Regions from separate parts of the Streptomyces sp. NPDC002870 genome, predicted to be linked through region 2. Evidence: riboswitches for the same ligand, from Rfam matches in the RefSeq annotation. Region 2 holds a riboswitch; the other holds the start of a gene.
The links. Region 2 has a riboswitch for glycine ahead of gcvT (glycine cleavage system aminomethyltransferase GcvT). Riboswitches for the same ligand answer to the same signal wherever they lie in the genome.

Region 1: another riboswitch for glycine. It lies ahead of gcvP (aminomethyl-transferring glycine dehydrogenase); the one in region 2 lies ahead of gcvT (glycine cleavage system aminomethyltransferase GcvT).

Annotation. Positions count from the first base shown of each region.
Region 1 covers NZ_JBIAPW010000006.1:9,944-13,345, reverse strand. The annotation lists gene gcvP (aminomethyl-transferring glycine dehydrogenase) at 1-1,783, opposite strand, end outside; glycine riboswitch at 1,964-2,062, opposite strand; gene ACFYWY_RS09600 (PRC-barrel domain-containing protein) at 2,165-2,560, shown strand; gene ACFYWY_RS09595 (DNA polymerase IV) at 2,470-3,402, opposite strand, start outside.
Region 2 covers NZ_JBIAPW010000011.1:218,405-221,806, forward strand. The annotation lists gene ACFYWY_RS16870 (enhanced serine sensitivity protein SseB) at 58-828, opposite strand; gene ACFYWY_RS16875 (AAA family ATPase) at 935-1,624, opposite strand; glycine riboswitch at 1,773-1,870, shown strand; gene gcvT (glycine cleavage system aminomethyltransferase GcvT) at 2,019-3,152, shown strand; gene gcvH (glycine cleavage system protein GcvH) at 3,214-3,402, shown strand, end outside.

The DNA of each region.
Region 1 (3,402 bases), on a different contig from region 2:
GATCGTCGCCGTTGGCCCGGTGATACGCGCGCACGGCCAGCAGACCCGCGAGCTCGCCCTGCGAACCGGCGTTGGGCTGGATGGAGACCACGTCGTACCCGGTGACCTCGGCGAGGCGCTCCTCCAGCTCGTGGATGAGCGTGAGGTATCCGGCGGCCTGCTCGACCGGCGCGAAGGGGTGGATCTGCCCGAACTCCGGCCAGGTGACCGGCTCCATCTCGGTGGTCGCGTTCAGCTTCATGGTGCAGGAGCCGAGCGGGATCATGCCGCGGTCCAGCGCGTAGTCGCGGTCGGCGAGCTTGCGCAGGTAGCGCAGCATCGCCGTCTCGGAACGGTGCTGATGGAAGACGGGGTGGGTGAGGTAGTCGTCCGTGCGCAGCAGGGCGGCCGGCAGGGTGTCGTCGGTCGCCGCGTCCAGCGCCTCGACATCGGCCTCGACGCCGAAGGCCGCCCAGACCGCGGTCAGTTGGGTACGGGTCGTGGTCTCGTCACACGCGATGGAGAGGTGGTCGGCGTCGACGAGGCGGAGGTTGACCCCGCCCTCACGCGCGGCGGCCACGACGTCCGCGGCCTTGCCCGGCACCCGTGCGGTCAGCGTGTCGAAGTACCCCCCGTGCACGACCTCGACGCCACCGGTCCGCAGCCCCTCGGCGAGGATCGCGGCGTACCGGTGGGTGCGCTGCGCGATCCCCCTGAGCCCCTCCGGGCCGTGGTAGACGGCATACATCCCCGCCATCACGGCGAGAAGCACCTGCGCGGTACAGATGTTGCTGGTGGCCTTCTCGCGGCGGATGTGCTGCTCACGGGTCTGCAGCGCGAGCCGGTACGCCTTGTTGCCGTCCGCGTCCTGGGACACGCCGACGAGCCGGCCGGGCAGGCTGCGCGCGAACTTCTCGCGCACGGCCATGTAACCGGCGTGCGGGCCGCCGAAGCCCATCGGGACGCCGAAGCGCTGCGTGGTGCCCACCGCGATGTCGGCGCCCAGCTCGCCGGGCGAGGTGAGCAGGGTGAGCGCCAGCAGATCTGCGGCGATGGTGACGATCGCGCCGAGCTCGTGCGCCTGCTCGATGACGGGCTTGATGTCGCGTACGGCACCGGAGGCGCCCGGGTACTGCAGCAGCAGGCCGAAGACGCCGCGCTCCGCGATCTCGGCGGGGATGCCGTCGCTGAGGTCGGCGGCGACGACCTCGACGCCGGTGGGCTCCGCGCGGGTCTCGATCACCGCGAGGGTCTGCGGCAGGGTGTCGGCGTCGACCAGGAAGACGCCGTTCTTCACCTTGCCGACCCGGCGGGCCAGCGACATGGCCTCGGCGGCGGCCGTGCTCTCGTCGAGCAGCGAGGCGCCGGAGGTGGGCAGACCGGTCAGATCGGCGACCATCGTCTGGAAGTTGAGCAGCGCCTCCAGCCGGCCCTGGGAGATCTCCGGCTGGTACGGCGTGTAGGCGGTGTACCAGGCCGGGTTCTCCATGACATTGCGCAGGATCACCGGCGGCGTGAAGGTGCCGTAGTAGCCAAGGCCGATCATGGGCGCCAGCACCTGATTGCGGTCGGCCAGCGTGCGCAGCTCGGCGAGCACATCCGCCTCGGTGCGCGCGCCCGGGAGGTTCAGCGCCTCCGCGCTCTTGATCACATCAGGCACCGCGGCGGCGGTCAGCTCGTCGAGCGAGCCGTAGCCCACCTGCGCCAGCATCTTCGCCTGAGCCCCGGCGTCGGGCCCGATGTGGCGCTGCTCGAAGGGGATGCCTTGCTCAAGCTGGGAGAGCGAAATGCGGTTGGCGGTCATTTAGGAGGCCTCCTGGTCTGACACGACCGGCGAAGGGCACCACGCGCGGATGCCCGGACGGCCTCCCCCTCTGTCATCTCAACCTGAGAGCTTCACCGGGGCGCACGCATGTGACGCTCCGGCTTTCACCGTCGGTGAGAGCGGATGCCGTCCGACGCCCGCCCTGCTTTCCAGAGTGACCTCGTCCGTGCGGTACAGGGGCCTGAGAGATTCCGGGGAGGATTTGCTCCTTCGGCGCCGCCGGTACCTTCTACCGGTGGACTCTCCCGCACGGGGTCAGCAGCCGCTTGACAGCCTACCAGCGCGCCCCCTCGCCGATCGCTCAAGTGGCCGACACCCTCGATGTGCACTTTTGTAGTATTTAATCAGCAGTTGCGACCTATTGGAGGGACCGTGCAGACCGATATCGATCCGCGCAGCCTGATCGGCCGCAAGGCGTTCGACCGCAACGGCCACAAGATCGGGACTGTGGACGAGGTGTACCTGGACGATGCCACGGGTGTGCCCGAGTGGGCGGCTGTGCGAACCGGCCTGTTCAGCCGGGACGCGTTCGTCCCGCTGGAGCCGAGCAAGCTCGTCGACGACAGCCTGCACGTCCCGTACGAGCGCTCGCTGATCAAGGATGCCCCGGACTTCGGAGTCGGTCGCCATCTCTCCCCGGAACAGGAGCTTCAGCTCTACCACCACTACGGCCTCGACCTCTCCGAAGGTCCCGAAACGCCCGCTCCCTCCTCGGGGGACCGGTCCTTCGGCCGAGTCGCAGGCCAGGAGGACTGACCCGCACTCTCCACCGCCGCGGGCCGCCCTACGAGCGGCAGCGGATCGGAGGGCTCCAGATCGGGGTCGTCGACCCGGAAGGTGCGTACGCGCCCCGGCGGCGACCCCGGCTCCTCGAACCGGACGGTGACCCGGCCGAGCCCGCTGCCCTGCACCCACCCCGCCCCGTACTCGGCATGCCGCACGTCGTGCCCGGCCGCCCAGCGCCGCGCCGCGAGCGCCTCGTGCTCCGCCCCACCCGCCCCGGCACCTGCTCCCGTCCCTGCCCTGGCCGCGCCGCCTGCCCCTGCCCCCGCTACGGCAGCGGTTCGGGTCCCTGCCCCAGCTGCGACCGCGCTCCCTGCTCCTGCTGCGGCAGCGGTTCGGGTCCCTGGCCCAGCCCCCGCCCCCGCCCCAGCTGCGGCCGCGGCTGGGGTCCGTGCCCCAGTTCCCGCCCCCGCCGCGACTCGGGTCCCCGCCTCTGCCCCGGCTCCCGCCGTGTCCTTGGTCGCGTGCGCGTCCCCCTCGCCCTCGGCCGCCTCCGCATGTGATTCGTGCTCGGCCCGCTCATCGGCCGCGGCCTGGGCGAAGAGATCCTCCTGCGTGTAGTCCGCGAGCCCCGTCACGCCCACCCCCAGCAGCCGCACCCCACCCGTCGTGTCCACCGCTTCCAGCAGCCGCCCGGCGGCCTCCCGCACCACCGCCCGATCATCCGTCGGCCCACGCAGCGTCTCCGAGCGCGTCAGCGTCGAGAAGTCGTACCGCCGTACCTTCAGCACGATGGTCCGCCCCGAGTGCCCGGACGCCCGCAGCCGCTGCACACACCGGTCCGCCAGCCGCTCCACCTCGATCCGCACCCGCAC
Region 2 (3,402 bases):
GGGTCCTCTCTCGCCATCAAACCAGCATAATCGGGAGTTCTGACGCCGACTTGACGACTACACGTGCTGTCGTTGGTAGAAGGGCCGCACCCGCTCCAGCATCCATATGCCGACGGGGTCCTGCGCCACGTCCAGCAGTACGAGATTGACCGGCCAGCCCACCTGGGCCCGGCCCAGCGCCCGGCCGAGCGCGTCCATCGGGGCGTTGCGCTCGGCGGCCTCCCAGGAGGAGAGCTGGACGCCGATGAACAGGGTCGGCGGCTCGCCCTCGATGGAGGCGAGCGCGCGGCGGGCGGTGAGGACGACGCCGGAACTCTCGAACTCGCCGGCCGCGGCGGCGAGGAAGTCGACCGGCTCCTCCTGCCAGTCGGGCTCGAAGAGCCGCACCCGGCCGCCGGTCGCCGGACCGTCCAGGGGTGTGCGTCCCACCCGGCACAGCTCGGCGACGGCGGGCGGCGGCAGCGGGGCGCCGACCGTGCCGCCCGGGTTCACGGCGATGCCGAGCTGCGGGGGCAGTCCGCGGGCGAATTCGCGGGCAGGTGCGACGGTGCAGGGCATATGGCCGCCGACACATTGCAGGAACTGCTGCTCGGAGCTGAAGACCGGGACGTACGCGGCCCCGTCGATCTCCATGGTGGGCAGATCGAGGTCCGGGCTGTCCGGACCGCCGCCGTTGGGCAGCGGCACCCAGATCTGGCTGCGGCCGAGCACCTCGACGAGGCGGCCTCCGGCGGAGGGGTTGCCGAGGGATGCGGCGAGCACCTCTTCGAGCTCGTTCGCCGGCCAGCCGCCGTACGGATGCGGATGCGGATGCTCCGGTGTCTGCATGTGCTTGTCCTTCTCCCCCTGCGTTCCCACGGTTGCGCGCCACGACCCTAACGCCGTGGTGGCCCGCCGGGGCGGGTGGGGGCGCGGCCTCTCGCGCCGCTCGTCCTCAATCGCCCGACGGGCCTGCCTTCGACTCCTCGAAGCCGACCCGGCCGAGCGCCCCCGCCGCGTCCCGGTCCAGCAGCACCGCCGAGGCGCAGCCCGCGGGCAGCCGCCCGGCCTCCGCGTCGCCGACCAGACGGCCCACCGCCCGCCGGTGCCGGGCGAATGCGTACCCCGACACCCCGCGGCCGCGCTCGCGCTGCCCCTCCCTGGCGACCGCGGGCGTGACGTCGAGGAGCACCAGATGCAGGCCGCGGCCGCGGCGTCGCGCCGCACGGGCCAGCCAGCGCCGCACCCAGGCCTGGGTGCCGCAGTCGTGTACGACGACGCTCTCGCCGGAGCGCAGCGCGCGCCGCAGTCCGGCGTAGTGCGCGATCCGGACCAGCGGGCGGTAGACGGCGTACGGCAGGAGCTTCGGCATCCGCGCGTCCCAGCGGTCCCGGGTGTCCTGCGAGTCGATGCCGCGGCCGCGGGCCGCGCGCCGGATCAGCGTGGACTTTCCGCTGCCGGGCAGGCCGGAGACGACCACCACGTCACCTGCGGCGAAGACCAGACTGCGCGGACTGTGCCCCGAGCGGTCTCTCAGGTCACGCAGCACGGGCGCGGGCGCCTCGGCCAGTCGCCGGGCGGACGCGCCCGGCGGGGCGGGCACCCCCGCGGTCGTCGCGTATGCCTCAGACCGCTGCAACGTCATCACCCTCCCCCATGCCGGGTTACCCACCCTTGCCCATGAAGTGTAAAGAAACGGTAATGCGGCACAACCATATTGCAGCCATGGGCCTGTCGCCCCACTCCGCCACGATGCGTGCAATGATGTGCGCGCCAACTGCATACCGGCCGCTTGAATCCACGCGGGAGAGTCCTGGCCACTGTGTGCGCCGGGCGCCGAAGGAGCAAGTCCCTCCCTTGAATCTCTCAGGCCCCGTACCGCGTGTGATGAGGCAGATCTGAAAAGCGAGCCGCTGTCGAGTGGCTCCACCCAAGGTGCAAGTCACGACCACCAATACGTGCGGTCGCGACGAACCTCTCAGGTTCCGATGACAGATGGGGAGGATTGTCCTCGCCAGCATGCCCTGGGAGCCACATCTATGAGCAACGTCCCCCGTCTGACCGCCCTCGATGCCCTGCATCGTTCGCTGGGCGCCACCATGACCGACTTCGCGGGCTGGGACATGCCGCTGCGGTACGGCAGTGAGCGCGACGAGCACAACGCCGTCCGCACCAAGGCCGGTCTCTTCGACCTCTCCCACATGGGCGAGATCACCGTCACCGGGCCACAGGCCGCCGACCTCCTCGACTACGCGCTCGTCGGCAACATCGGCAGCATCGCCGTCGGCCGCGCCCGCTACACCATGATCTGCCAGGAGGACGGCGGGATCCTCGACGACCTGATCGTCTACCGCCTGGGCGAGAGCGAGGCGCCCGAATACCTCGTCGTCGCCAACGCGGGCAACGCCCAGGTGGTGCTGGACGCGCTGACCTCCCGCGCCGACGGCTTCGCCGCCGACGTGCGCGACGACCGCGACGCGTATGCCCTGATCGCCGTCCAGGGCCCCGAGTCCCCCGGCATTCTGAAGTCGCTGACCGACGCCGACCTGGACGGGCTGAAGTACTACGCGGGTCTGCCCGGCACCGTCGCCGGTGTCCCGGCGCTGATCGCCCGCACCGGTTACACCGGCGAGGACGGCTTCGAGCTCTTCGTAGAGCCGCAGCACGCCGAGAAGCTCTGGCAGGCGCTGACCGAGGCCGGAGAGCCGGCCGGTCTGATCCCCTGCGGCCTCTCCTGCCGCGACACGCTGCGCCTGGAGGCGGGCATGCCGCTGTACGGGCACGAGCTGACGACGGCGCTGACCCCGTTCGACGCGGGCCTGGGCAGGGTCGTGAAGTTCGAGAAGACGGCCAACGGCGGGCGCTTCGTCGGCCGTGAGGCCCTCGAGGCCGCAGCCGAGCGCGCCGGGACCAACCCGCCGCGCAAGCTCGTCGGCCTGATCGCCGAGGGCCGCCGGGTCCCCCGCGCCGGTTACCAGGTCGTCGCAGGCGGTCAGGTGATCGGCGAGGTCACCTCGGGCGCCCCGTCGCCGACGCTGGGCAAGCCGATCGCCATCGCGTACGTGGACGCGGCGCACGCCGCTCCCGGCACCGAGGGCGTCGGCGTCGACATCCGCGGCGCCCACGAGCCGTACGAGGTCGTCGCGCTGCCGTTCTACAAGCGCCAGAAGTGATCATCGAGCCCGCACCACGCCCGTTCACCAGCACTCCCCCGCGTACAGGAGAATTCAGGCCATGAGCAACCCCCAGCAGCTGCGCTACAGCAAGGAGCACGAGTGGCTGTCGCCCGCCGAGGACGGCGTGTCGACGGTCGGCATCACGGAGCACGCGGCCAACGCGCTCGGCGATGTGGTGTACGTACAGCTCCCGGAGGTCGGTGACACGGTGACCGCGGGCGAGACCTGCGGCGAGCTGGAGTCGACC